Regions from separate parts of the Cytobacillus sp. genome, predicted to be linked through region 2. Evidence: riboswitches for the same ligand, from Rfam matches in the RefSeq annotation. Region 2 holds a riboswitch; each other region holds the start of a gene.
What was found. Region 2 has a riboswitch for thiamine pyrophosphate ahead of thiC (phosphomethylpyrimidine synthase ThiC). Riboswitches for the same ligand answer to the same signal wherever they lie in the genome.
Positions count from the first base shown of each region.

Region 1: another riboswitch for thiamine pyrophosphate. It lies ahead of tenA (thiaminase II); the one in region 2 lies ahead of thiC (phosphomethylpyrimidine synthase ThiC).
Region 3: another riboswitch for thiamine pyrophosphate. It lies ahead of ACEQ1T_RS09340 (3-oxoacyl-ACP reductase); the one in region 2 lies ahead of thiC (phosphomethylpyrimidine synthase ThiC).
Region 4: another riboswitch for thiamine pyrophosphate. It lies ahead of thiT (energy-coupled thiamine transporter ThiT); the one in region 2 lies ahead of thiC (phosphomethylpyrimidine synthase ThiC).

Region 1 covers NZ_CAXQGS010000076.1:39,218-46,646, forward strand. Annotated here, with positions in the region: gene ACEQ1T_RS14605 (sugar phosphate isomerase/epimerase) at 1-653, opposite strand, end outside; gene ACEQ1T_RS14610 (DUF1287 domain-containing protein) at 759-1,466, shown strand; gene tenA (thiaminase II) at 1,487-2,176, opposite strand; TPP riboswitch at 2,236-2,337, opposite strand; gene thiW (energy coupling factor transporter S component ThiW) at 2,497-2,985, opposite strand; TPP riboswitch at 3,098-3,214, opposite strand; gene ACEQ1T_RS14625 (alpha-hydroxy-acid oxidizing protein) at 3,339-4,448, opposite strand; gene ACEQ1T_RS14630 (PaaI family thioesterase) at 4,637-5,008, shown strand; gene ACEQ1T_RS14635 (TVP38/TMEM64 family protein) at 5,071-5,916, opposite strand; gene ACEQ1T_RS14640 (hypothetical protein) at 6,047-6,184, opposite strand; gene ACEQ1T_RS14645 (DUF2269 family protein) at 6,508-6,999, shown strand; gene ACEQ1T_RS14650 (GNAT family N-acetyltransferase) at 7,078-7,429, shown strand, end outside.
Region 2 covers NZ_CAXQGS010000005.1:25,970-33,398, forward strand. Annotated here, with positions in the region: gene thiO (glycine oxidase ThiO) at 1-137, opposite strand, end outside; gene ACEQ1T_RS00645 (thiamine phosphate synthase) at 134-742, opposite strand; TPP riboswitch at 831-937, opposite strand; gene thiC (phosphomethylpyrimidine synthase ThiC) at 961-2,745, opposite strand; TPP riboswitch at 2,873-2,987, opposite strand; gene ACEQ1T_RS00655 (hypothetical protein) at 3,176-3,460, opposite strand; gene ACEQ1T_RS00660 (bifunctional UDP-sugar hydrolase/5'-nucleotidase) at 3,614-5,248, shown strand; gene ACEQ1T_RS00665 (DUF3267 domain-containing protein) at 5,607-6,143, opposite strand; gene ACEQ1T_RS00670 (hypothetical protein) at 6,372-6,791, shown strand; gene ACEQ1T_RS00675 (cation diffusion facilitator family transporter) at 6,830-7,429, opposite strand, start outside.
Region 3 covers NZ_CAXQGS010000052.1:56,274-63,702, reverse strand. Annotated here, with positions in the region: gene xth (exodeoxyribonuclease III) at 1-483, opposite strand, end outside; gene ACEQ1T_RS09360 (hypothetical protein) at 622-936, opposite strand; gene thiE (thiamine phosphate synthase) at 1,056-1,706, opposite strand; gene thiD (bifunctional hydroxymethylpyrimidine kinase/phosphomethylpyrimidine kinase) at 1,696-2,520, opposite strand; gene thiM (hydroxyethylthiazole kinase) at 2,532-3,344, opposite strand; gene ACEQ1T_RS09340 (3-oxoacyl-ACP reductase) at 3,358-4,119, opposite strand; TPP riboswitch at 4,225-4,337, opposite strand; gene ACEQ1T_RS09335 (OsmC family protein) at 4,454-4,915, shown strand; gene ACEQ1T_RS09330 (Cof-type HAD-IIB family hydrolase) at 4,949-5,698, opposite strand; gene ACEQ1T_RS09325 (sigma-70 family RNA polymerase sigma factor) at 6,093-6,659, shown strand; gene ACEQ1T_RS09320 (hypothetical protein) at 6,652-7,429, shown strand, end outside.
Region 4 covers NZ_CAXQGS010000052.1:87,086-94,514, forward strand. Annotated here, with positions in the region: gene ACEQ1T_RS09505 (ATP-binding protein) at 1-651, opposite strand, end outside; gene ACEQ1T_RS09510 (AAA family ATPase) at 856-2,586, opposite strand; TPP riboswitch at 2,853-2,955, shown strand; gene thiT (energy-coupled thiamine transporter ThiT) at 3,021-3,620, shown strand; gene ACEQ1T_RS09520 (hypothetical protein) at 3,723-3,992, shown strand; gene ACEQ1T_RS09525 (hypothetical protein) at 4,115-4,354, shown strand; gene qoxD (cytochrome aa3 quinol oxidase subunit IV) at 4,434-4,739, opposite strand; gene qoxC (cytochrome aa3 quinol oxidase subunit III) at 4,740-5,345, opposite strand; gene qoxB (cytochrome aa3 quinol oxidase subunit I) at 5,335-7,311, opposite strand; gene qoxA (cytochrome aa3 quinol oxidase subunit II) at 7,301-7,429, opposite strand, start outside.

The DNA of each region.
Region 1 (7,429 bases), on a different contig from region 2:
GGATGCACAGGTACCCAAATATATTTATCGCCCTGGTATTCAACATTATGTAAATGAACGACTCTCACGAACTCGGTCCATTTTTCTATATATTTTATGGCCTTCTCGCCAGCGGCCAATATATAATCCCCGATATCAACACAAAGTCCGAGTCCGTATTTCCTCCATGTCTCTACAGAAAAACGGTCAAGATATTGAATTCCTGCTGGCGATTGTTTGAATCCCAATTTAGGTTCACACACAATCAAAATCCCATATTTCCTCTGGAGAACACTAAGTTTCTTGAGTCCCTCCTCAATGACCTCTGCCGGATTCCTGCTGGTTTCCTTTTTAAAGTAAGGGAAGTGCACCAATATGTATTCAGCCCTAAGCCGGGACATCCTTTCCACTTCCTCCTCAAACTGAATCCAGGCTTCCTCCGGATTCATACTGATCTTTTCCAGCAAATCATATTTGCTTTGCCCCCGGAAAAGAGGCGAATGAAGACCAAAGCTTTTGTTTGTTTTACCCAGCATTTCAATAAAGCAGCGAAAGGCTTCCTCATCTTGAAATTCGCCTATCTCTATATGCGGCAAATGACGTTTAAAAAGTTCATGAAACAGCTTGCTGTCAGACAAAATGACACTTCCCGATATCCCTATATGATGAGCCATAATATCCCCTCTTTTATGCATCTTTATAACAATCTTATCATATCTTCATGTAACTCATTGGAAAATAATTCCGTCTAATCATTAAAATACATGAGGAGACTTTTTATGATAAAAAAAGTGTTTGCTTTCATAATCGGAATACTGTTCTTATTCATTCTTTTTTTCCGAAATGGAATTATTCTGGATTCCATCGGCATTCATTTCGAAAGTCCTTTTGCAAAGAAAATAGCAGTGCCTTCTGATTATTCACAGGCCGATTCAAATCTAAACGGCATTGCCGATCCGCTAGATATGGTCCTGACAGCCAGAAAAGAAGTAGACCAGCGCACGCCATATAAAAGTGCCTACTATGCGGGAGGCTATCCGCCCGATGGCGAAGGTGTCTGTACAGATGTGATTTGGAGGGGATTCCAGGGGGCTGATGTAACCTTAAAGGATCTTATTGATCAGGATATCGCCGAGAATACGGACTTGTATTCAAGAGTGCAGGGCAAGCCTGATCCGAACATTGATTTTAGAAGGGTGCCAAACCAGAATGTCTTCTTTAGCCGCTTCGCAAAGTCATTAACAACTGAACTGAATCCAGGAGATGGTAAGAACCTTCAGCAATGGCAGCCGGGTGACATTGTGGTTTTCCTTTCTCCTAAATTCAACCATGTGGCAATCATATCTGACAAACGGACGAAAGATGGCATTCCATATGTTATACATAACTCCACACCATTTGCAGCAGAAGTAAAACTATCTTCTTTTAAGACTCCCATTACCGCTCATTACAGATGGGATTTTGAAAAAACGCCTGCACTGCCATAAAGCAGATGCAGGCGTTTTTCTTATCTGACTGCTGCAGGATTGCCCGCCGGCCACTCTTCGCAGGTATAAGACATCTCCCAGAAGCCAAGCTCCAGCTGGCAGCTTTTTCGGAAAGCATCCTTCATTCGCTGCCTTTCTTCCGGTGATGCCGCATCAGCAAGCTCATCCAAACGGTTCCTCATATTCATGGTCACAGCTTCGACCCTTAAATTTGCATAAAAAGAGATCCATGGATAAAACGGATGGTTCTCATCTGGCTCATATTGCTTCATGAGTTCAAGCCCAATCTCCCAATAAGTCCATGGACAAGGCAATAATGCAGCAAGGATCTCACCCATGCCGCCTGTGTGGGCATGATACATCATATGCTTAACATAATGATCAGCTGTTGGAGGGAGCGGATAGCCCTGCAATGCTTCGTAATCCACCCCAATCTGCTGGCAAAAATTATGGTGGGGATGTACTTCGCTGTTCAATACAAATTCTATTTGCTGATTAAAATAAGAAATATCCTTACGCTCTGCAGACTTTGAAATGGCAATCCCATAAATATGCATGAACGCATTCAGATACTCAAAGTCCGCTTTAATGTAATGGGCCAGCGCCTCTTTCGGCACGTCCCCTCTCCCGATACCCTGGACAAACGGGTGCTCAAATATCAGCTGAAACAAATCTTCATTTTCTTTGCGCAGAATCTCTGAAAAAGTCATAAAAAATAGCCTCCTTATTCATTACAGAAGCTGCCGGGGAAAAAGCATGAGGATATATAACGAGGTCCTCACTGCTTCCCTGCGCTGGCATTATCCAGATCAGGTTCCAAGGGACAAAGGAAAAGCTCCTTATCTCAGCCGTAGCGCCCCTAGCAGTTTTCTAACATTCTAATTGTTTTTTACCGATTTTCTAACTTGACGTTTTTCGCTCATAAATTTTGGATTTCGCCCATAACTCTTAAAAATCGCTCATAAAGTCAGATTGCTATGCTGCACTCCGCTTATCTGCTTATTCAACTAGCTTCGCCAGCCCAAAATCATCACATATTCTGAACCAAGTTCTTCTCTTTAACCTTTGCCAAAACCATCCAGCCTATGGACGCACCGGCAATGCTGCTGACCAGGAATGGCGGCACAAAGAAGAATGCCCCAGCTGAGCTCCCCATGAGAACCTTTGCAAAAGGTACTGCAAACAATGCACCAATTAAGCCGGTACCTACCACTTCTCCTACAGCAGCCCATATTTTCCGGCCGAACTTCAAATAAAGCACACCTGCCAAAAACGCACCGATCATGCCTCCTGGAAACGCAAGCAGCGTCCCGAATCCAAGCAAATTACGAAGCAGGCCAATCATAAATGCCACAGCTGCTGCAGGCAGGGGTCCAAGCGTCACCGCTGCCAATACATTCACCGCATGCTGCACCGGATAGGCCTTTGCTATGCCTGCCGGAAACCAGAGCAAATGGGAACCCAGTGTCCCAATTGCCACAAATAAAGCCATCGTAGTTAACAATCGGGTTCTGTTCATCTAAACCTCCTTTCTAAAGGGCCGCCTGATTGCTTATCAGGATGAGAAGTATGTATACAAAAAAGCCAGATTCCCATAAGGACCTGGCTTGGTTTAAGTATATGAATTGACATATAGTCAAATCCTACTTCCCTCCGCTGGCATTAACCAGATCAGGTCCATAAGAGTCAGAAAGCTATAACGCGCTTTCCTCTCAGCCCGCACATTCGGGGCACCCCTAGTAGTTGCATAGATATTTAGTTTGATAAGCTATCTCAAGCTTATCAAATTATTCCGGCACTGTCATCAATCTTTTTGCTTAAATACTTTTTTTGATGCAATGTATTAAGAACTCTTCAATTTATGCTCCGAAACTATCGAACCAGCTGCAGACCCGCTACCTCCTTTAGGCTCCCCACCCCTGCCAGAGAAAGCGATACTTTCGTTTCTTCTATAAAGTTGGCAATCACCTTTTCAACCCCAGCCTGCCCGCCAATGGCCAATCCGTACACATATGGCCGCCCCAGGCAAACTGCGTCGGCTCCTAATGCCAGTGCTTTGACCACATCGGATCCTCGGCGAATGCCGCTGTCAAACAATACTGGAATCCGCCCCTTGACTTCCTTCACGATCGGTCCAAGCGCATCAATCGCTGCAATCACTCCATCAAGCTGCCTTCCGCCATGATTGGAAACGATGATTCCGTCTATCCCTTTTTCAACAGCCAGCCTGGCATCTTCCGGATGGAGAATGCCCTTTAATAGAATCGGCAGACTTGTTTTCTCTTTTAGCCTTGCAATATGCTCCCAGCTCAATGTCGGATGATGGATATTATCAAGGATTCCCTGAACTACATCCCCGTCATGGAGAGAGGCCATAAAGACTGGGTCGCTCTCATAGTTTGCTTTTCCATAGCCAAGCTTTAACGGTGAAAAATTGTTTCTTAGATCCGCTTCCCTCCATCCCATCATCACCGTATCAACAGTTAACACAATGGCTTCATAGCCGGATTCCTCCGCTCGCCGCACCATACTGAACGCAGCATCTTCATAATTGGACCAATATAATTGGAACCATTTTGGGCTCGCGCCTGTTGCATTAGCGATTTCTTCAATGGAATAACTGGATACAGTGCTTTGGATAAAAGGAATTCCAAACGCAGCTGCCGCCCGGGCAGATGCAAGCTCTCCCTCACTGTGTTCAAGGCGCTGCATTCCAATCGGTGCCAGGAAAACTGGATAAGGATACGTTCTTCCATATAAATTCACACTTATATCCGGCACTGAAACATCCCTCAGCATTCTCGGTACAATTGAGTATTTTGCAAAGGATTCTATATTCTTTTTCAGCGTTTCTTCTCCGCCGGCTCCTGATTGGACATAGCCAAATCCGCCAGCTCCCATTACTTTCTCTGCTTCTTCTTCCAGTTCCTTAAATGAAATAGGAAAGTTTTCCGCGAAACTAATATTCTCTACTTTTGCCATATTCCAGCCCCGCCTTTTTTGAATTTATTGAAAATAATAACACTTTTTTGGATTTTAAGAAACCATCTAATAAAATCATAGATTCACAGGAATGCAGCCTTTCCTATATAAATTAGCTGCAATAAGCAGGGATTTAATTAAAAATCGTGAATAAACATTTTAACCTTAATGAAATTGGAGTGTGCAAAATGCTAATCAAACAGCCTTTTGATGAATTTCTGAAATTCCATTACGAAAGAATCAGTGAAAGCAATATGAAAGTGACTTTGCCAATCCAGCCGCTCTTTATTAACAGCGCGGGGCTGGTTCATGGAGGCATCATTTCCACTCTTGCGGATGTAGCGATGGGGAATATTTTCGAGCCGGATGAAAACCAGATGCAATCCGTGGTGACAGCTGATTTAAAGGTCACTTTCCTAAAGGGGGCGACAGGTGAATTTCTTCTCGCCAATGCTCACCTTGTGAAAAGAGGGCGCACCCTTAACCACACAGACTGCCTGATTTATAACGACCGGGATCAGCTGGTTGCCAAAGCATCGGGAATCTTCGCATCTATCTGAGTGATTATCCTATCGTTGCCTGAATAGTTTCACTGACAGCGATAGGAGGAACCATTTAAAGCTTACGGACAATCCTTGTAGTTTCTTTTCTTCTTCTTTTTATAAAAGTGAAATACACTGTAAAATACCCCTATCACAACCGAAACGACTAATAAAAGCTGTGAGCCAGATAAAGATAATGCATTGGCCAATGAAAGAGAGTAAGCCAGCAGCAAGGATGTTGCCATTTTGGAAATAGACGCAATTCCCAGGAACTTTTTAAATGAAACACCACCCATTCCTGCTCCAACACAAATGATCTCATCTGGCAATATCGGAATAACAAACAGCAGCATTAGTATGGTGTTTTCATTTTTCTCCATGTATTTTTGGTATTTGATCAGATGCCGCTCCTTTATAAACCGGGATACAAGCTTTAATCCTCCTATCCTTGCAGTCAAGAACATAACAATAATCCCTGATAGTGTACCTGTGAATCCAAGAAAGGCAGCTGCAGCCGGACCGAAAACGGCACTTCCGGCAGGAAGTGTTACGGCTTCAGGAAGCGGCAAAAGAATGGGCTGTAAAAAGCAAACCAAGAAAAAGATGAACTTGCCCTCGGCTTCATATTCCCTAAGCATTCTCTCGAACCCATATGCATCAGTCAGAACAACTATCTTTGTTAAATAAAAGGTAATAAAAACTATTAACAGCAGACTGAACATATAAATCAGTGCCAGTCTGCTGTATTTCAATCGTGAGAACTTGCCTGCAGCAAAAAAGTAAAAATCCATCACTAATATGGCAGCCATGCCTGCAATCATAACCCATTTATAAACGGGCAAAAGTGTCGGCATTAAATTAAGCAATATATGCGATGCTATTAAAATGATAAGTCCATGAAAACCAACCTCAATTTTTCCATTCATACATTTTCCCCTCTTGCTTTTCTTAACTATAGTGTAGAAAAGAATACAAGGAGGTTAAAGCTCCCTTAGCATTAAAATATTCTAAGGCCAGAGACTTAAATATAAAAAAAGCAGGACTGATCCTGCTTTTTTAATACTCTATCTCATCATAATCCTTAGGCTGCGGAACCGGCTGTTCCCCTTTATATTTTCCAAACTCATTGACAAGTTCCCTCTCTTCCTTTGGGCCTTGTGTCTGTTCTTTATTTTGCTCATCTTTTCTGGTCAATTCACTTGCTCCTTCCTTATAGTTCTCTAAATTAATATGTACCAATCCTTGCATTTCACGCATATATAGAAGGATTTTTCAGGCCCTTTGTAAAATAGGTAAAACATCAATTGAAAGGAAGGACTAATATGTTGAAATCCCATAAAACAAGATTGGATCCTAATGGAAAACTACTGGGTGCATACAACGTGATTAATAAAAGTTAATAAGAAAACTAAGCCCCAAGCCCTATCCCAATTTACTGCTCAAGCTGATAGGGACCGCCTTTTTCCCTTGCTACACTTATAAAGTGATTTAACAAGGAGGGAAAAAGGTTGAAAAAGATGGGAACAAAAGCAGCCAGATGGCTAAAAATTCTTCATATCGTTCTGGCTTCCTTATTTTTCGGAGGGATCATGAGCTCACTCGTTTTGAATTTCAACATGAAGTTAGCTGCTTATGATCAAACATTGGACATGTACCAAAACGTGGTGGCTATCAGCGACTACATTGTGCGCACTGGTGCTGTCGGCACATTACTAGTGGGCATTATTTATGGCTGTTTTACAAATTGGGGGTTTTTCAAGCACAGATGGCTAACAATTAAATGGATTTTATTTATTATCCAAACTATTGTCGGCATTACAATTGTTGATGAATTAATGGTGGAAAATCTGGCCCTGCTTGAAGCAGAAGGCAGTAAGGCGCTGACAAATCCTGTTTTCATAGATAATCATACTGTTCGCCAGTATGCCGTCTACTTTCAAATTGCAGTCACCCTTTTCATTTTTGCAATATCCGTCTTGCGTCCGTGGAAAAAGAAAAGGCAAAAATAAAGCTGGCAGTCCATCCCGACTATCATTTTTAAACCAAGCATTTCAATCATACGCTTAATTAATAAGAAGGAGATTCCCATGGTAAAATTAGAACCTTTTACAGAAAAAGATTTCGATTTGCTCATCAGCTGGATCAGCACACAGGAATTAATGGTTCAGTGGAGCGGTGCCCATTTCAAATTCCCGCTTGATCATGAGCAGCTTGCTAAGTATATAAGCTCAGCGAATCTGGAATCCAGCACGGAATATATCTACAAAGTTATGGCAAACGATGAAATCGTCGGTCATATTTCCCTTGGCAGAGTTGACCGTGTCAACGAAACTGCTAGGATTGGCAAGGTTTTCATCTGCCCCGCAGCACGGGGGAAAGGGTATGCTTCAGAAATGATTCATCAAATCCTGAACTTAGCGTTCCAAGAGCTGAAATTAA
Region 2 (7,429 bases):
GCTCCGGAAGCCTTGCCGGCTATTTTCCCCTTATCCAAAACGGCCACTTTATACCCTCTTTTAGCCAGTTGAAAAGCAATGGAGCTACCGTTAATGCCGCCGCCAACTATAACGGCGTCAAATATTTTCCTCATCATTTCCCCTCCTCATCTAACTTATTTAAAAAGAGCTTTGCTGCCTCTGCAGGGTCCTTTGCCTGCAAAATCCCTGACATTACAGCAATGCCATCTGCCCCCGCCTCCAAAACCTCTGGGACTTTTTCTGGTTTAATGCCTCCAATTGCCAATACCGGAATTTCTACTGCCTTTTTGAGAGCCTCCAGTGACCCAGTGCCCCTTGGCGGAGCTCCCTTCTTAGAATCGGTTTCAAATATGTGTCCAAACAGGATATAACCAGCTCCCTGTTTTGCAGCCTCTTCTGCTTCTTCAAGAGAATGTACGGAACATCCGATGGGCATATCTGGAAAATGCATTTTGACAACATGGACTGGAAGGCTGTGAAAAGCAAGATGTACACCTGCCTTACATGTCCATGCAACATCCACCCGATCATTTATAACAATTTTATGAATGGGGACTCCCTCATTACAAAGCAGCTCAATTCCTTCATATAGCTCCCTTGCGGTTCGATGTTTTTCCCTCAAGTGGAACTTATCTGCAAAGGGTTCCACTTCACCTGCTATTTCAGCAAAGGCCTCTAGAGAAAGCTTTCCATCTGATATAACATGCAGCTGTTTTTTCATTGCGGATGCTCCCGTGCTATTTTTAGATTTTGTGCAAATAAAAAACCACCTTCTAAATAGAAAGCGGCGGTATGGGGCCTTGGAATTCAGACCCGATACTCCACTTCCCTACGCTGGCATGCCAGATCAGGTTCCAAGGGTCTTAAAGCTTTTGCTTTAATCTCAGCCTGCAAACAGGCACCCCCAGCGGATTTAATTTCTATTAAACTATAAAAAGACTACTGATATATATTTCCCCCGGCCTTATTAAATTCCTCAGCTTTTTCTTCCAGTCCCTTCTTTATCGCTTCATTTGTTTCAAGCTGATGTTCTTTTGCATAATTCCGGATATCCTGAGAAATTCTCATACTGCAAAACTTTGGCCCGCACATGGAACAAAAATGAGCTGTTTTTGCACCTTCAGCCGGCAGTGTTTCATCATGAAATTCCAAAGCACGCTCAGGATCCAAAGAAAGATTAAATTGATCTCTCCAGCGAAATTCAAAACGGGCTTTTGACAGGGCATCATCCCTTTTTTGCGCTCCAGGATGTCCCTTTGCCAGATCTGCAGCATGAGCGGCAATTTTATACGTGATGACACCCTCGCGCACATCGTTTCTATTTGGCAAACCCAAATGTTCTTTAGGTGTAACATAGCAAAGCATTGCCGTACCATACCAGCCTATCATGGCAGCCCCGATTGCAGAGGTAATATGGTCATAGCCCGGAGCTATATCAGTCGTAAGGGGTCCGAGTGTGTAGAATGGTGCTTCTTTACAGATTTCCAATTGTTTATCCATATTCTCTTTGATTAAATGCATTGGAACATGGCCAGGTCCCTCGACCATTACCTGGACATCATGTTCCCAGGCAATTTTCGTCAGCTCTCCAAGTGTTTCGAGCTCTGCAAATTGAGCCTCGTCATTTGCATCTGCAATCGATCCCGGCCTCAGTCCATCCCCCAGGGAGAAGGCCACATCATAAGCTTTCATGATCTCGCAAATTTCTTCAAAGTGCGTATATAAAAAGTTCTCTTTATGATGATGCAGGCACCATTGAGCCATAATGGATCCGCCTCTCGACACAATTCCGGTCAAGCGTTTTGCCGACAGCGGCACATACCTCAAAAGGACACCTGCATGAATGGTAAAATAGTCAACCCCCTGCTCTGCTTGTTCGATTAGGGTATCCCTGTATACTTCCCACGTAAGATCCTCGGCAATGCCATTAACCTTTTCAAGGGCCTGATAAATGGGAACAGTACCGACCGGAACGGCAGAGTTTCTGATAATCCATTCGCGTGTAGTATGAATATTTTTGCCTGTAGACAGATCCATAATTGTATCCGCTCCCCATCGGGTAGCCCAGGTCATTTTCTCTACCTCTTCTTCAATTGAGGATGAAACAGCCGAGTTTCCAATATTCGCATTAATTTTTACATGAAAATTTCTTCCGATAATCATTGGCTCTGTCTCAGGATGATTGATATTGGAAGGAATTATCGCCCGCCCTCTTGCTACTTCAGACCGCACAAATTCCGGTTCCATATTTTCCCGAATAGCTATAAACTCCATCTCCGGGGTAATGATCCCCTTTTTGGCATAGTGAAGCTGGGTGACATTCTTCCCTTTTTTCGCTATCAATGGCTTGCGGTTTAAGCCAGGAAAGACTTTATGATTGGCACGCGGATCACCTTCATTGAGGTAGCCATTGTCCTCGGGCTTTACTTTCCGCCCATCATATTCTTCTACATCCGCTCGTTCCTGAATCCACCGGCTTCTCAGAGCGGGAAGCCCTTTCTTTAGATCTGCAGTATATTGAGGATCCGTATATGGTCCGCTCGTATCATATACACGAACCGGCTCATTGACCTCTTCACCAAACGTTCCGGCAGTGGGGCTTAATTCTATCTCTCGCACCGGAACCTTTATATCAGCCCTGGAACCCTTCACATATACTTTTTTGCTGCCAGTAAAGCTTGACATAATAGAAATACTCTCATGATTTAAAGAACTTGCAGTCATTAATCATCTCTCCCTTATTAAAAATGTAAGGACGAGACCTGGAACCAAGGAAGTGCCATATATGTAAAAAAGCCGGTCCACATAAAGATGGACCGGCTTAACCGCAGATGTCTTTGCACAAAGAAACTTTTGCACATTCTAACTTCCCCACGCTGGTATGATCCAGATAAGGTCCAAAGAGTCAAGAAACCTTAGCGCGTTTCTTTCTCAGCCCAAGCTATTGGGCACCCCTAGTTATTGCTATTAAATTCAATTTTAGTATACAGAATTGCGGTAACAAAGGAAAGGAATTTTTTCAGAATTCTGCCAGATAAAAAATGTTGTCTTTATTTTGCTCCTAAACTCGTTTTCCTTAATTCAGGCTTTTTACTTGTGAATGAACATCAAAAACGCCTGCCAGCGGCAGCCGTTTTAAGTAATTTAATGAAGGTTAGTTCCCGTCAGATTCCTCATCATTCATATCCATATCACTTTGATCCATACTCTCTTCATTTTGCGGTGATTCTTCATTCATGCCGGGCTCCTCCATATCAGATTCTTCTGATGTGCCAGGATCCTGCATTTCACTATCTTCATTATTGTTTTCTTCCATCTGATTATCTTCCAATTCCACATCTTCCGTTTCCGGAGGCGGATCCTGTTCATCCGTTCCGCATCCTGCCAACAATAATCCTGCACTCAATGGAACTGATAGCCATAGCTTCTTATAATTCATGTATTGTCATCTCCTTTTGCAGTATTATGTTTCTTTAAGACCTAACCCTTTTGGCAGGAGGCCAAACTTTTCTGATCTCTAATAGCCCATCACCCGATTAAATCCCTAGTATCTGCAAATACTATCCCTGCCACAATTACTGGAGGATGAATTATGAAAATACTTTTCTCCCTTATATTATTTAGCTTTCTGGGAATGCCTCTATACGGCGGACAGCCTGCAGAAAAAGAACAATGGGATCAGCAGGGTCTTTCTGAAGAATATCACGGCCATGTTGAAGAACGTACAGAAGCACCATACAAGCAAATTCAATTGCTGGGCATTAATGATTTCCATGGACAGCTGAATGTCACTCGGCAGGTTAACGGCAGACCAGCAGGACGCGCAGATTACCTCGCTGCCTATTTGCGGCAGCGTGCTTCTGAAAATGAAAACACCATTATGCTTCATGCTGGAGACATGATTGGAGCCAGTCCGCCAGTATCCGCTCTCCTGCGGGATGAACCGACTATTGAATTTTTGAATAAGATGGGGTTTGATATTGGCACTATCGGCAATCATGAATTTGACCGGGGATCTGAAGAACTGCTTCGCCTGCTAAGTGGCAGCAGCCCTTCAGCAGCAAAAGATTATTCCGGATCCCAATTCCCATGGATTGCGTCCAATGTAATCAGCCAAAAGTCAGGCAAGCCCTTCCTTCCTCCATATAAAATAGTAAACGTCAGCGGAATCCCAATTGGATTTATCGGAGTCATCATGAAAGAAACACCGGCTCTTTCAGCACCTGACAGTATGAAAGAACTGATCTTTATCGATGAAGCTGAAGCCATCAACAAGTATACCCGAGAACTTAAAAAACAAGGAGTAAGAGCCATTGTGGTACTGGCGCATGTCCCTGGAAAATCAAAACTCAATGGGGAGCATGCCAGAGGCCAGTTAATAGAGTTAGCCCATCAGGTGGATGACGAAGTGGATATTATGTTCGGAGGCCATAGTCATGACTATCTGAACAGTGTGGTGGATGGAAAGCTTCTTGTACAGGCCTACTCATATGGCACTGCCTTTTCTGATGTAGATATAGAAATAGATCCCCAGACAAAGGATATTGTCCGCAAGCACGCTGAAATTGTAAATGTTTTTCAAGAGAATATCCAGCCCGCAAGCGACATAACCAGGATGATCGAGCGCTATGAAAGAAAAGTAGAATCCACTGTGAACAGATATATCGGCACTGCCGCAATCTCAATCACAGCCGAACAAAACAGAAGCGGTGAATCAGCCCTGGGCAATCTTATTGCCAATTCCCAGCGGACAGCGATGAACACAGATTTGGCTTTCATCAATCCAGGAGGAATCCGGGCAGACATTGACGCCGGCCGTGTTACTTGGGGAAACTTATTTGTCGTCCTTCCCTTCAGCAATCAACTGGTCAAAATGAACCTGACAGGCAGCCAAATTCGTGATGTCCTCAAACAGCAATGGAAGCCAAATACAACAAGAATTCTTCAGATCTCTGGACTCACTTATACTTGGGATGACAGCAAGCCTAGAGGTGAAAAAATAAATGATATATATCTGTCTGACGGAACATTACTTGATCCGAGCAAAAACTATTCGGTCGCTGTAAATACTTATCTCGCTGATGGAGGAGACAATTTTACAGTATTCCGAAAAGGGACAAACAGAGTGACCGGTCCAAGTGATATAGATGCACTAGTTGACTATATACAGAATTTAGCACAGCCATTCAGCTCCGCGATTGATGGACGCATTAAGATAATAGACTGAAAAAGGACAGCCCCGTGACTGTCCTTTTTTCTTGTCCATTTAATACTAATAGCAGGACGGACATCATATTCTTCTATTAGGATCAGAAAGAAAGGAATAGGATAATGAAAAAGTATATTTATTTTCTCATGCTGTTCGGCGTCTTTTTTCCATTTTTCCATAAAACAGCCATTGTTTTTGAAAACTGGAGATTGTGTACAAATACATCCAAATTGATAGGGATCCGGCTTTATGGACTGGATTCAATGAGAAACCTCCTCATATCATCACTGGCGGCCCTGGTTGCTTTTTTTTTCACCCAAATATTTACTGGCTGGGACAACAAACATAAAAGTTCTTAAACATATGGAATTGCAGCCTATTCATAAACTGTAAATTGCGGTTTAGTCGGATGGTCAATGACTAGAGCATCATTTGAAAATTTTAAGAGCTTTTTATACAAAACAAGATCTCCAAAACATCCAACAGTCAATATCGCCCCTAATATCGATAATCCGGGCATATTCAGTACAATTCCAAGAACAAGGGGCAACAAGCCAGTCGGAATGAATGGCAGCATTAAAACCTTTTTCATTTGCTGAACAGTCACTGGCTGTTTGGCATGAGCATAAGCCACACCCAATTTCAAATTGACTCCCCAGGACATTTCGCTCCATGGAACACCGCCAATATAGCGAAAACCTGCCAGATGGATGGCTTCATGCAAAACAACTATAACAACCATACCAGCTAAAAATAATAGCATACCGATAAGATCAAAAGACATTTCCCCTCCGCCATAAATCACTGCATGTAAAAAGAGCACCCCAAATACCAGCACAATCGTTGCAATGAATAAATAAATCTGCAATTTCATCATTGAAATGGAAACAACCGTTTGTTTTCTATTATCCAACTTTCTCATCCCCTCAAGAAATAAGACCATATACAAATGTACGGAGAAAAAGTTAAAAAGTTTCAGATGTTTCCATTCTTTTACTCTCCTTCTTTTGCCTCATTCTCAAATTCTCACTTTTACCGATTGTGCCCAAATGGACCTAATGTACCCGAAAACACTGTTACCGGCATCAATAGCCTTGTATAATCAATTCAAGAACACTGTGAAAGGACTGTGATAAGGGAAGTGCTATATATCTGGGATATTGAAAAGATTATTTTACATACATTAAACGAACACCGCCTCAATATAAATTACGAGTTCAGCAATACACTTACTGCGCCTATGAGCTACAACGTCTCAACGAATACAATTAAGTTTAACTATCTGAAAGTGAACGGCTACATAGCCAAAATCAACTTTAAAATTAAAGAAACCGATGAGAACCTGTTGAAATTGATGCTATACCATGAAATAGGCTATTATCTGGATTTCAAGAAAAACAAACATGATATAAGAACCCTAATGTATGGAGAAGATGACGAGAAAGAACAGCTCATGTCTGAAATAGAAAAAAACTCCTGGGATTATGGAAGAAAAATAGTTCCTGAACACCTCGTAAATGCCTATGATCATTTACGGGAATTGGATAAAATGTTCAGCTAGAAAAAAAAATGCGCCTCATCAAGAGACGCATTTCTTTTTTAATTCGGCTCCACATGGACATGAACATCATATACCCCATAATCCTGCATCATCACTTTCTCAACATGTGTCGCAATATCATGGGCTTCCTTAATATCCAGTGTGGAATTAACGAGAATGACCACATCGATCACTTCATTGTTTCCATAGCTTCTGCCTTTAATATCTTTTATGCCTTTTACCCCATCTACTTTTTTGATGACATCCTGATAATGATTAATCTTTTTTTCATCAAATCCATCTGAAAGCTCATGGGAGGCTTGTACAAAAATATCCCATGCCGTTTTACATATTAATATCCCGACAATAATGGCTGTTAACGGATCAAGCCATGGCATGTTCAGTTGTGATCCAAAAATTCCGATGGCTGTGCCTATACTCACCCAGGCGTCTGAGATATTATCCTTAGCCGTTGCCATAACGGCCTTGCTGTTAATTTTAATGGCTAATTTTTTGTTGTAGCGGTACACAAAGTACATTGCCGCTCCAGAAAAAACTCCCGTATATGCCGCAATGATATCAGGAGATTCATTAACTCCTTCAAACATAGATGAAACAGCATTCAGCAGAACTTGAATGCCCACAGCAGCCATAATAAA
Region 3 (7,429 bases), on a different contig from region 2:
CCTGTTGGATTTAGCATTTTTTAAGTCTTTTTCGAAATGTGCCACGTTTAAGTCCCCGCACATGATCACAGGCTTAATTTTATCCAGGCCGAATAAATACTCCCGAATCCGCTCTTCCCACTCAAGGCGGTATGGAAGCCTGGCCAGATCACGCTGTGAATTCGGAGTATAGACATTGACGAGATAAAAGCCATCATACTCAAGCGTGAGGATCCTGCCTTCAGGTTCTGTTTCCTCATCATTCAATCCATAGCGGACAGAAAGCGGCTCTTTCTTTGTAAATACAGCTGTACCGGAATACCCTTTTTTTATCGCATAATTCCAGTATTGGTAATAGCCTTCCAGTATAAGTTCGATCTGTCCTTCCTGCAGTTTGGATTCCTGAATGCAAAATATGTCTGCATCCACTTCTTTGAAATAATCCATGAATCCTTTTTTCACACATGCCCTTATGCCATTCACATTCCATGAAACGAGTTTCATTGCTATTATATCCCCTTATGTTAAAAAATCTGCCTGATTACAACATTACCATGGAAATTCAATACTTGCACAGTTAAAGTACTGTAACAGGAACGGCAAATCCACAAGAAAATGCAGCCTATTTTTATAAGCGTTGCTTTATTGCCTGAATATCATGGTACCGGCATTCATCTGCACTAATTTGATCTTTTCACCCCGCTTAATACTTTCATATAATGATGCCGTCAGCTCAAAGGATTTGCCATTATCCAGCCGTATCCAATATTCTTCATGGGTGCTAAAGTTGCTTAAGTAATTATCAACCGAAGTCAGACGATATTTCTCATCTATTTCCCCTTCGTATTCAGTCATTTTGGTCTCCGCAGCTACAAGACCTGAAATGAACCCGTAATAGACGACCAGCAATACGGCTGCCATTTGAATGTAAAGACCTGATTCCATCCACTTTTTCAATTGTTCATCCCTCTGTTTCTATTGTTTGTAGTGAGCTACCCTCAATAGATTGGGATAAACCTTAGAATTTCAAACGTCTATACAATAAAAAATGCCCAAATTAGTGGGCATTTTTCACATTATTCTCTTACTGCATCATATAACAGTATGGCTGCTTTTTCAGGTGAATCCGCCTGGCTGATTGCAGAAATAACAGAAACACCGTCAGCCCCTGCCTTAATTATAGGAGGTGTATTTTCAGGAGTAATTCCGCCTATTCCTACAACAGGAATTTGGATATGAGCAGATCTTAATTCTGTCAAAAAAGTAAGTCCCTGAACGGCTTTGGCATCTTCCTTTGTGGATGTCGGATAAATAGGCCCTATCCCAAGGTAATCTGCGCCTTGACGGATCGCTGTTTCCGCTTCCTGCATGCTGTGCACTGAGACTCCCAGGATTTTGCTGCCAATTTTCCTGCGGACCGCATCGGCTGGTTCATCGTCCTGGCCTATATGGACACCATCTGCATTTATTTTAAGTGCCAATTCGATATCATCATTTACAATAAAAGGGATACTGCTCTCTTTGCAGATTGCTTGAAGCTTTTTTGCGAGCGATTCCTTTTCTTTGCCATGAAGGCATCCTGCTCCTTTTTCACGGAATTGAAATAACGTAATTCCTCCTTTGATGGCCGATTGAAGGACTTTTTCAGGATCCTGATGGCAATTAGTGCTGCCCATTATAAAGTATACTTTTAATAAGTTTCTCATTGCCTGCGGATTAACGGCCATAAACTTCAGTCTCCTTCTTCCTTCTATTGAACGCCCAGTGATTGGTAGGACCATGACCGCTGCCAATTCCCAAGTCAAATTCAATGGCGGCCTGGATGAATTTTTTCGCTCGATCAACAGCTTCTGGCACAGAAAGACCGTCTGCGAGGCCAGCGGTAATGGCAGCCGAAAAAGTGCAGCCTGTTCCATGTGTATTGGCGGTTTGTATTCTGCTGCTCTTAAATTCCGAAAAACTTTCTCCGTCAAATAGAAGGTCTGCTGCTATGTCCTTTGCTTCGTCATGGCCGCCTTTTATGATGACATTTTTTGCTCCAAGGTGATGCAGCTTTTTTGCTGCTTCTCTTTTATCCTCCAGCGAACGAATCCTTATGTCCGTTAAAACCTCTGCCTCTGGAATATTCGGGGTAATCACCATAGAGAGCGGAATAAGACGCTTCTTCATCGCTAATATCGCTTCATTCTGAAGAAGACTTGCTCCTCCCTTTGCAATCATCACTGGATCTATGACGACATTTTTCCATCCGTATCTCACGATTTCATTGGAAACACTCTCGATTATATCTGCACTAAAAAGCATTCCTGTCTTTACAGCGTCAGGTCTGAGGTCCTCTCCTATGGACTGAATTTGAGCAGACACTGCCTCTGCTGTCATTGGATAAACTCCCTGAACGCCCTTGGTGTTTTGAGCCGTAACAGCAGTCAAAGCAGACATGCCGAAAACACCGAGTTCCTGAAATGTTTTTAAGTCTGCCTGAATGCCCGCGCCGCCGCCGCTATCTGAACCCGCTATGGTTAAAGCTTTATTCACTTTCATTTAAAAGCCTCCTATCCGATCGTTTTTTCAAAAGATCCATATGCTTCAACATCTGCAGCAGAAATGTTATATAAGCTATTCAAAAACTCTGCTTGGAAAGTTCCTGGGCCTTTGCCATCCGATTTTTCTGCTGCAATTTCTGCGGCAGATCCATAAACGACCAATGAAGCTGCTGCTGCTTTTACAGGATCCTTTTCAACAGCAGCGAAAGCTCCTATTACAGAAGTAAGAAGACATCCGGCACCTGTTACTTTCGTTAGAAGAGGATGGCCATTGTTAATGGCAAATGTGGATCTTCCATCTGAAACGATATCCTGTTTTCCTGTGATAACAGTGACTGCACCAAGTTCTTTTGCTGCCGACTTAGCAAGCTCAGAAGTGTTCCCTGCTGCTTCAACTGCATCTACGCCCTTAATACTCCATTTCTGTCCTGCTGCGTTGGCAATTTCTGCTGCATTGCCTCTTATGATGGTAATATCTAATTCTTCTAATAGTCTTTTAGCTGTTTCTGTACGATAGGCCGTCGCGCCGACACCAACAGGGTCAAAAATGACCGGCACTCCATGCTGATTTGCTGACTTACCCGCTATGAGCATGCTTTTTACTTCTTTTTCAGTCAGTGTTCCCATATTGAGAACCAATGCGCCAGCTATTTTAGCCATGTCAGCTGCCTCTTCATGTGCATATGCCATCACTGGTGATGCCCCAATAGCCAGAAGGCCATTTGCCGTAAAGTTGGTTACCACCACATTGGTGATATTATGTACCAGAGGATTTGTATCTCTTAGTTTTTCCAATAGGCTGCTAATCTCCTGAATGTTCACATTAATTCCTCCTTTAATTCATAACTAGTCCGCCATCCACAACCAAATTCTGTCCTGTAACCGCCCTTGCCCAGGGAGAAGCGAAGAAGACTATTGCATCAGCCACTTCTGCAGGATCTGTGACTTTTTTTAATGGAGTTGAGTTTTCGATAATTTCAAAGACTTCCTCGGATGTCGAAGCACTGGCGTCTGTCGTTCTTAACAAACCGCCTGATACCATATTCGCAGTAATCCCATATTGGCCCAGCTCATTCGCCATATTCCTGGTGAAGCCTAATAGAGCAGCTTTGCTGGTCGTATAGTCATGGTAGGGTACAACTGGATTCTGGAATAGATTGGTCCCAACCGAGATTATCCTGCCAAACTCCTGTTTTTTCATATCTTCCAGACCAGCCTGGACTGTGTTTAAAGCCCCAAGAATTGCACCTTCGAGCTGGTTTTTGTAATCGTCCCATTTAATTGTTTCTGCATCTTTTTTTGAAATAGGGTCAAATTGAAAGTTCACCAGTGCATTATTGACTATGGTTGTAATGGGGCCTCCAAAGTGTTCCTTCGCCTTTTGAAACATTGATTTCACTTGACCTCTGTCCCGGATATCAGCACGAATGGCAATGGCTTTTTCGCCAATTTCCTTCTGTAGAGCATGTGCTTTTTCCTCGCTATGGAAATAGTTAATGACAACTCTCGCCCCTTCCCTCGCGAATGCTTTTGCTGTTTCTTTGCCCAGCCCTCTGCTGCTGCCTGTAATAATGACAATCTGATCGTTAAGATTCATAGAAAATCCTCCTTATTGATAGCCAATTCATTTGTTTTTGAGAACAAAATAAAAACCAGATCCGAAATTGGACCTGGCTGAATAATCTAAGAGAAAAAACATCGTTCCCCGCAATTACTACTTTCCTACGCTGGTATGATCCAGATCAGGTCCGAAGGGTAAAAAACAGTCCGGTTTCTTTCTCAGCCCGCGAGCATCGGGCACCCCTAGCAGTAAAACTATTAAGTTGGCTGATTTCATCTTAGCCTGAAACGTTAAATCTGTAAAGTCTTGCAATTCTGCCTGTTCCTCTTTAAGGTTTAAATAGAAATACATAACTTGGAGGAATCAAAGAATGGCTGAACACCAATTCCATTTAAAAGCACATTGGCCTGGACTTCGTAATGATGTTGGAGAAATTGAGACTGGAGGGCTGAAAACAAAGGTTTCCATTCCCCCAGAAATGGAAGGTCCCGGAATCGGAACAAATCCGGATGAAATGCTGCTTGGGGCTGCAGCAACTTGTTATATCATTACCCTGGCAGCCATGATGGAACGAAGCAAACTCGAAAAAGAAGACCTTACGATGGAATCAATTGGAATTGTGGATGTAACCAAAGGAGTGATTACGTATAGGAAAATTATTCATCGCCCCCTTATCTTGTTAAAAGCTGATGCGACAGAAAAGGATCATTCACTTGCGCGAAAGCTGGCGCAAAAAGCTGAAGCATCCTGTATGATTTCCAGGGCGATTAAAGGAAATGTGGAAATAGCACTGGAAGAAACCATTCTAATTGCCAAAAGAGCATCCAAATAAACCAAAAACCGGCATGTTAGCCGGTTTTTAATCTTAGAGAGCCCACTTTCGGATTGCTTTTGCAACACCAGCGTCATCATTAGTTCCCGTAACAGCATTGGCTGTTTCTTTCACAATATCCTGGGCATTTCCCATTGCTACTCCCCAGCCAGATTCCTCTATCATGGCAATATCATTTAAGCTGTCTCCCATTGCCATTACATTTTCCATCGAAATGCCAAGAATCTCAGTTACCTTCTGGATACCTCTGGCTTTATTGATGCCCAGAGCATTTACCTCAATATTAGTTAAGCTGGAATTTGTAATTTCCAGGTCCCCTTTTGTTCGAAGCTCTTTATGAATGAGTTCCCTGATCTCATCATCTGATATATCAAATCCAAATTTAAGCCATTCATGGTCATGAATATTTTCTGGCATTTCATTCATCCAAACTTGTTCGCAGCTGGTTGCCCAGAATTTGGTCTTATGTGACTGGGATAAATTCCACATCCATTCCATTACTTTAGAATCAACAGGAGTCCTTGTGATTAATTCTCCACCAGGGCCAAATATTTCACTGCCGTTGACCGTGATCAAATAGGAGTTCAATTCCAAAGAATCAGCATGATCGCCTGCCGTGAGCCTGGATCTTCCCGTGCTTAAAATAACTTCAATCCCTTTTTCCTTCGCCTCCCGTATTGCCTTGCGGTTTTCATCTGGAATTTCCCCTCTGGAATTCAACAAGGTTCCATCCATATCAAGAGCGATTAATTTGATCTGTGGAGCAATATTTGATTGTGACATAATAATCTCCCTTCTTTCTTGCACAATAAATCCATTATATAAATAAATAATCGTCCCATCAAAAACAAAGCATTTGGGCAGAATCATTTATTCGAAAATAGCGATCATTATTCCCAATCTAATTGTATAGGCCAGAATTACTCAATATGAACAAATGAGGAAATGATGAATGTTCCTTGTTATTTTTGCTCCTTCTGTTCTTAAGCTATGCATGGATGTGGTTTTATTTAATCGGATTAAATAATCAGGCGCAGACCAAATGGTATGCGCTTTTTTTGTATAATCTTAATAGATGCCAAAAGTTGAAGCGATTTACTTGTATCTGTCGTCTAACTGTCAGGAAACAAAAGGCAGCCGGAATCGGCAGCTGGCAATTTAGCAAGGAGGCAGTCATGTGAGCTCTGATGATTATGTAAAACGGTCAATTGCTGATCAAGTGGATCGTGCTCTCGTTCTTGAAATGATCATGGATGAGTATGGAACCGTTTTGAAGAGATTGATATACAGCTATGTGAATGATTGGAATGCGGCCAGCGATTTAACACAGGATACCTTTATTACTGTTTATGAGAAGCTGGAAAGTTTCCAGCAAAGATCTTCTTTTAAAACATGGATTTTTACAATCGCTATTAATAAAAGCAAAGACTATCTTAAAAGCTGGCATTATCGAAATATGGTCCTGAATGAAAAGGTTTTTTTCCTGAAGAAGGATAGAGAAAAAGATCCGGAAGCTTCATTTCTTGAACGGGATGAACATCAGGAATTGCTAAAAACGATTGAATCCCTCACAGTAAAATACCGGGAAGTCTTCCTTCTCCATTATTACCAGGATCTCAGTCTGGCTGAAATAAGTGAAACCCTTAATATTCCTATTTCTACTGTTAAAACAAGACTGTACAGAGGACAGGAAAAAGTGAAGAAGATACTATCTGCTGCAGAAAGAGGTGAACAGCATGGCTGATCTGAATCAGGAAGTGAAGAAAGAGTTGAATGCTGCATGGACGAAAGATTCTGTTTTCACAGAAGAAGAAAAACAGAGAGTCAGAAACCGAATCGCCACTTCTGCTGCTAAAGGCAGGAAAAAAGACTATGTTCCTAAGCTTCTTTCTGCCGCTGCAGCTGCTGGGTTTGTCCTGTTGATTGGCGGGATTGCCGGAATCCAGACAGATGACTTTAACAAGCAAAATGGACAGGAGACTGTCATTTCAAATAAAGATTTTTATTCCGGCCTTACAGAGGGTGCTATGCTAAATAACTGGAAACTGAATGGTTACGAGAAGGATTCATATGGCCGCATAACTGCAGTTTTTACTGGAAAGGCAGCGGTTACAGGCATTCTGGATTTTCAGGATGAAATTGTATACTTTCAGCCTGATCGTGATTCTTTAAAATTGCTGCCGATCATGGATGGCAAGACCATAAAAATAACTTTTAATGAAACCGATCAGGAGATGCTAAAAAAGGTATTTGGCACAGCCGCACCCATTAAAGCAGAAAGTGTTTCTTTAATTTTAGATGGATATCGCGCACCGGAAGGCGCTGTACATCAGGCTGAAGTCTTGGAGCTGGCAGCCCCAAAAGAACCTCAATTCCATGCTGTTCCATTCCAGCTGGCCCTAAATATTAATGCGGAACTGGTCCTGCCGGAGCCTTTAAACCATGTGTATAAAGAATTTTCTTTAAGAGGAACGGATGAGATCTTAAGAGGTTTAAGCCCGGCAGAAGTATTCC
Region 4 (7,429 bases), on a different contig from region 2:
AGTAGTCATTGGGTTTCTAATTTCATGGGCGACGGACGCAGCCAGCTGACTGATCGCATTGATTTTTTCCGCATCTCTCAGTTTTTGCATCATCATTTCCTGAAGCAGATTCATTTCAATTAAATAGATGATCATAGAAAGAGTCACAATAGAAACTGCTGAAAACAATAGCAAGTATACAGCGTCTTCTTTAATATCCTTTTGGAGGAAAATAACATACCTGGTTACCGTAATGGGAAGATAAAATAAAACAGCTATACTGAGTTTTTGTTTAAATGTACATTTTTTATAGAATTTTGAAGCATAGAAAAAGAGCACAGACATAATTGCGTAATTTACTAGCGCAATCGAAATATCTCCTGGTGAAAAAAAGCCCTTAAAAGTAATCAATACTAAAATAACCAGGAAGCCTGCAAGAGGCTTAATGTAAAAATAGGCGACAAAAACAGGAATAAATTTCAAGTCAAAAAACTGACCGCTTGCAATTTCCACCGGAAAAGTCATAGTCAGGAAAAGCGCTAAAAAAAGAACAGATAAAAGCGGGGCAGAAGTCTTCCAGCCATCCCCCCGATGTGAAGAGATTTTATGGATAAAAGGAATCATTATCATAATTAGAAAGTGAAAAATCAAGTCAGCTGTAAAATCATACAAAAGAACCATCCCTCCAACATGCAGGTATATTAGTAATTAAACAAAAGAGAGGAAGAATCCTTTATATGGGAACATTTATTTATTCTGACTCTATAGGAGATAACCATTTGTTTACATAACATTATTATGGATTAATTTTTGAATATTTACTAATGAACTGCATTTCCAATATAAAAACCGGCCTGCAGGGGGGCCGGTTTCTCATCATGCTATTACCATTTCAGACTTCAATTCTCCAACAATCTTCTGGACTTCACTGCCTTCCAGAGTTTCTTTTTCAAGAAGGGCCTCTACCAGTGTTTCAAATTGAGGGTGATGATTTGCAATGATCAATTCGCATCTTTCCAGTGCTTTCTGGAAAAGATCCTGCATTTTTGCTTCTTTTTGACCTTTGTTAAAGGTAAGCTCAAAGCCGTTATCAAGTAAACCGGTATCAACCATTTGCTCAATGATGTGCTTGGCTTGTTTAACATCACCGCTTACTCCAATGCTGTGCTCGCCAAGAATCATTCGTTCTGATACACCGCCTGCGAGAATCATGGCAACCTGATCAAGCAATTCACTTGTTGTCGATAAGTGAAGTTCTTTTTGTATTGGTGCTACATACCCAAGTGCTTCGCCGCGCGGAATGATGGTTGCTTTGCGGACGGATCCGGGTTTTGTTAAAGCAGCCACTAATGCATGGCCAGCTTCGTGTATGGCAACCCGCTGCTTTGTACCGTGATCCTGCAATGCCCGGGTGGTTGTTCCCAGAATGGTCCGGTCAAGCGCATAATCCAAATCTTCTTTTGAGATAATTTCCTGGCCGTTACGGACAGCTCTGCGGCTTGCCGTTTCAAAAAGGGAATGAAGATCTGCACCTGAGAATCCAGAGGTGCTTTCTGCTAAATCACCAAGTGTTGTCATGACATCCTCAGCCAGTAATCTATTTTTTGTGTGAATATTGATAATCTCTCTTCGGCCCTTTGTATCAGGAAGAGGGACATTGAAGGAGAAGTCAATCCGTCCCGGACGGAGGAATGCTTCATCAAGCATATCCTTCCTGTTTGTCGCTGCAATAAATAGTATTCCATCATTGGAATGGCCGCCGTCCAGCTGGACTAGCAGCTCAGTTAACGTCTTTTCGCTTTCTTCTCCGCCATGCTGCTTTCTTCTGCCTGCCAATGCATCTACTTCGTCAATGAAGACGACGGCAGGAGAATGCTTTCTTGCATTTTGGAAAAGGTTTCTTACTCGGGAAGCTCCCACACCAACGAACAACTCATTAAAACCGGAACCGCTGGTTGAGAAAAAAGTGGCTCCAAGTTCTTTAGCGATTGCCTGAGCCAGCAATGTTTTTCCTGTTCCAGGAGGCCCGTATAATAGAATTCCCTTCGGCGGCTTAATCCCCATTTTCAGAGAGCGCTCAGGTTCTTTTAATATAGAAAGAGTCTGCATGATTTCCTCTTTCATTTCTTCCTGAATTCCGCCAACATCTTCCAGTGAAATGGAAGGAAGGGCCTTTGGCTTAGATACACTTTGTTTCATGGTATTTGTAGCACCCATTCCGCCTTTTCCTGACTTAAACAGGTAAATGCCAATGGCTATAAACAAAAGGACTACACCGCCCAGAATCCAAGGGGTATAAGGTCCTGTGGTTGCGAACGTATATTGTATATTATAGGTTTCTACTAATTTATCAACCATCTCACTGTTGGGAGGCACATGGGAGATGTACTCGCCATCAGGGGCTGTGATCAGCAGTTTCCCATTTTTGTATTCCTGTACTGCAACAGTCTTTCCATCCTGGGAGGCAATAATTTTTTCCACAGAAGAAAACGGAACTGTCACATCCTTATTTCCTGCTTGTACGGTCCAAATAACCGCCGCCAAAATCACCGTGATCACCAATGCAATAGAAACAATCGTCGAAGGCTTCTTTAGACGTGATTTCAACTATTTCCCTCCTCATTGAACATACCTACATTATAAGGAAATAGTATTGTTAATAACAGGGTTTTACTTTTTTTAAACGTTGTAAATTATGGAAAAATAGTATAGTTTATAAGAAAGTGTGCTACAACAGCTATCAGATGGCATAAATATGTGAAAAAAATGTGACAAGCAGGGTGAAAACCTGGCATATAAATTAAAAAAGTTTTTTCAAAGAATCCTTTTCACAATGTTTCATTTCATATATACTAAAATCGGATAATTCAATAACGTGCCACAAGGGGAGCATTTTGCTGAGAGTGAACAGTTCGCTGTTCTGACCCTTTGAACCTGTTAGATAATGCTAGCGCAGGAATGTGGAATAAAAGGCGGAAGGAGATTTTCTGCCTGCTTGTTCTCCCTTGGGGTATCGTCAACGATTAAAGGGGGATTTTTTTATGAAAAAATTAAGCTTAACTGCGATGATTGAAGCTTCATTTTTTGCAGCATTTGCCATCATTCTGGATTTTCTGCCATCAATCAAGCTGTCACCGTCTATTTCCATTTCCGCCGCGATGATTCCGATCTTTATTTTGGCTTTCAGGTGGGGTTTTAAGGTAAGCTTCATCGCAGGCCTCTTATGGGGAATTTTGCAGATTTCCATGGGAGATGCCTGGATCGCCACTCCGCTTCAGGCATTTATTGAGTACTTTGTCGCATTTGCCTGTATTGGTTTTGCCGGTTTGTTTTTCCGGCCAATTCAAAGTCAGCTGCACAGGGGAAACAAGAACAAAGCATTGGGCTGGATAGTTTTAGCTGTGTTTGCCGGAAGCCTTGCCAGGTATTTCTGGCATTTCATAGCAGGTGTATTTTTCTTTGGAAGCTATGCGCCAGAAGGGATGTCGCCTGTATTATTCTCCTTCATGGCAAATGGCGCAACAATGCTTGGTGCTGCTATTCTTTGTTCCATTTTAGCAGCATTAATTATTTCTTCGGCACCTAGATTAATCATGAGAAAATCAGATGAAATTATTCAATCGCAAAAACATGCTTCCTGATTATAATCTGCCTCTTTGAATATATTTCAAAGAGGTTTTTTTCATATCTTAGGAAACTCCTTATGAAAAATGGGTATATTACTCAAAAAGGGGAGTGATTGTTTGTCAAACACATTGCAGGGTAACATCATAACAGGTGTCTTTGATGCAGAAACCAGTGCCTTTGAGATCCAAAAGGTTAAAAGTTTCACTACCCAGTCGATTCTCAACAAAAATCAATGTGAAAATTTGTATAACTATTTATCCATCCATGAGGAAGATGAGGGAGGACAAATTATTACACTGTACGATCAAATGCCGTTAATGCTGACCAGGCAGGAAATATGCAGTTTAAAGAAAGATTTGGAGAACATTAAAAAACTATATCAGTAGAAAATCGCTTTGCATCTTGCAAGGCTTTTTTTCTTGCCAAATTAAATTTGACAAATTTGTGACAAAAAGTTTGACAAATTTGTGAACATAGTTAGAATATTAAATAAAAGGGGATGAAAAACATGACATTAAAACAGCAAAAGGTTCTTCACTTTTTTAGGAATGTTACAGCAGCAGGTATACTTTTAGGATTAATTGTCTTTATTTCCAGCTTTTTTGTAAGCGGTATCACGGGTGAGTATGTTTTATCAATCGGCTTAAGCATTATGGTATCATCCATGCTAATTTTTGGATTTGGATTTTTTATCAATGTAATGGAAGAAATGACAAAGGGAAGCAAGGGAATCAGACAATACAAATAAAACCGGCCTCCAATAGGGAGACCGGTTTTTTGTATTATTTGGTTCATCGGTTGGACATGGCGCTTCTGCTTATCTTTAATTAATGAGCAGCGTGCCCAGAAGTCAGAACCCAAATTGAACCCACTACAATAACGATAACCATAAATACGGCATAAATCATATTTACCAAGTTCGTTTTGCCGTCTTCGCCTTCTCTTAAGTGCATGAACATGAAAAGCTGCATGCCTGCCTGAATGACAGCCAGTGAGCCGATGATCCACATGATAACTTTAAAAGAGAGGTTCGTTTTTAAGGCAATACCTGCTGCTGCAAATGTCAGCACAAGGGAAACAACAAATCCAATGACATGGCTTATCGGGAAGCTTTTTGATTGATGATGTTCCATTTAAGCCACCAGTCCTTTCAAATACACGAATGTGAAAATAAAGATCCAGACTACATCAAGGAAGTGCCAGTAAAGGCCGATAATAAATGTTTTTCTTGCTGTAGTAGGGGTAAGGCCTCTTTTTAAAAGCTGGATAATGACCATAGTTGCCCAGCCAATACCCAATGTAACGTGGGCTCCGTGTGTACCCAGCAAGACAAATAAGCTGGAAAGGAACGCACTTGTCTGCATCGTTGCGCCTTCATGGGCATAATGGATAAATTCATTAATCTCCATGAATAGGAATCCTGCGCCAAGAGCAAGGGTAATCACCAGCCAGGTAATTAGCCCTTTCAGGTTATGCCGGCGCATTTCAAAAATGGCGATGCCCATTGTAAAGCTGCTTGTCAAAAGGAGGACTGTCTGAATCATGACATCCTTGATCACAAAAATGTCTTTATGTGTTGGACCTCCTGCAAAGCGTTCATATAATACACCATATACTCCAAACAGAGTGGCAAATAGAACGATTTCAGCGCCAAGGAAAACCCAGAAGCCAAGAATATTCATCCGATCCTGTTCAGTTTGATATTCAAGGGGCAAGGAAGTATCCACTTTAGCTGACATGATCATGCACCTCTCCTTCTGTTTTTCTCCAGGCATTTTCAATTCTGTGAATTTCATCTTTTTTAACATGGAAGCCTTCATTGTAATCGAATGAACGGATGATCAAACCAGCAAAAATGCCGATGGCAGCTACAGCTGCAGCAATGTGCCATTCAAATACAAGGAGGAAGCCTGCGATGCCGAAGATGACACCCATATAAATCGGAAGCCAGGAATTGCTTGGCATATGAATCTCTTCAATTTCACTGTCATATAACGTTAAGCCTTCATTCTTTTTCTTCATGTGCCAGAAAGGATCAAGGGATTTAACCTCCGGCAGCTTTGCAAAGTTATAGAATTGAACTGGTGAAGCAGTAGACCATTCCAATGTTCTTGCATCCCATGGGTCGCTTGAGATGTTTCTGTCAGCATAGCGGATGCTCCAGTAAATGTTGTAGCAGAATACCGCGAACCCTGCTGCCAGAATGATCGAACCAATTGCCGATAGCATGAAGAGTGGTGCAAATCCTGATTCCGCAGAGTATGTGTATGCACGTCTCACAGCTCCGTTTAATCCAAGGAAGAACATAGGCATGAATGTTACGTTAAAACCAATAACAAAGAGCCAGAAATGCCATTTTCCGATTTTTTCATTCAGCATGAAACCGAACATTTTTGGCCACCAGTAGTACAGACCTGCAAATACGGCAAATACTACACCTGGAATTAATACATAGTGGAAGTGGGCAACAAGGAATAATGTATTGTGATACTGATAATCCGCTGCACCCATTGCAAGCATTACACCTGTAACCCCGCCTATAACAAAGCATGGGACGAATGCCAGTGCCCAAAGCATGGCGGAAGTAATTTTTATGCGGCCTTTACGCATCGTAAACAGCCAGTTGAACATCTTAACTCCGGTCGGTATGGCTATCGCCATCGTCGTGATGGAGAAGAAAGAGTTAACTGCAGGGCCTGATCCCATTGTGTAGAAATGGTGAACCCATACAACCATACTTAAAAGGGCAATTCCAAGGATGGAAAATACCATTGATTTATATCCAAACAAAGATTTTCTTGAGAATGTTGCAATAACTTCTGAGAAAATCCCGAAAGCAGGAAGGGCAACAATGTAAACCTCAGGATGTCCCCATAGCCAAAACAGGTTAGCCCAAAGCATATCCATTCCTCCGCCTGACACTGTAAAGAAGTGTGTTCCATACAGACGGTCGAATGTCATCAACGCCAATGCAACTGTGAAAATTGGGAAAGCAGCCACAATCAGAATGGATGTTACAAAGGTAGTCCATGTGAACATCGGCATTTTCATCAGTGTCATGCCTTTTGTTCTCATTTTCAAAATCGTGACGATAAAGTTTATACCTGTCATTAGAGTACCGATACCAGCAATTTGCAGTGCGACTGCGTAAAAGTTGTTGCCGATTCCCGGGCTGAATTCCTTGCCTGCAAGAGGGAAGTAAGATGTCCAGCCTGCATCAGGCGATCCTCCGATTACGAAGGAAATATTAAATAGCATAGCTCCGCTGAAAAACAGCCAGAAGCTTAGAGCATTCAGCTGTGGAAAAGCAACGTCACGCGCACCGATCTGCAGCGGAATGACAACGTTCATTAAACCAATTAAGAACGGCATAGCCATGAAAAGAATCATAATAACGCCGTGTGTTGTAAAGATTTCATTATAGTGCTGGGAATTCAAAAACTCCATTTCAGGTCTCGCTGTCTGAGCTTTCATCAGCAAGCCGTCCATTCCGCCGCGGAAAAACATCAATACTGCGGAGATGATATACATGATACCGATTTTTTTATGATCAACTGTAGTCAGCCATTCTGTCCAAAGGTATTTCCACTTTTTTAAGTAAGTGATGCCAGCGACTGCACCAATCATCGTTAACAATATAGCAATCTGTGAACCTAGTATAAGGGGGTCCCCAGTAATAAAAAACTCATCCCATTTAATGCCCATGATGGTCACCTCCATGGTTTTCTTGACTATCATGGCTTTCTTCTTCGCCATGACCTTCGATTACGTTTGGATTCTCATTTTTATAATTGTCATCTTCTTCGAAGGTTTTACCTTGATA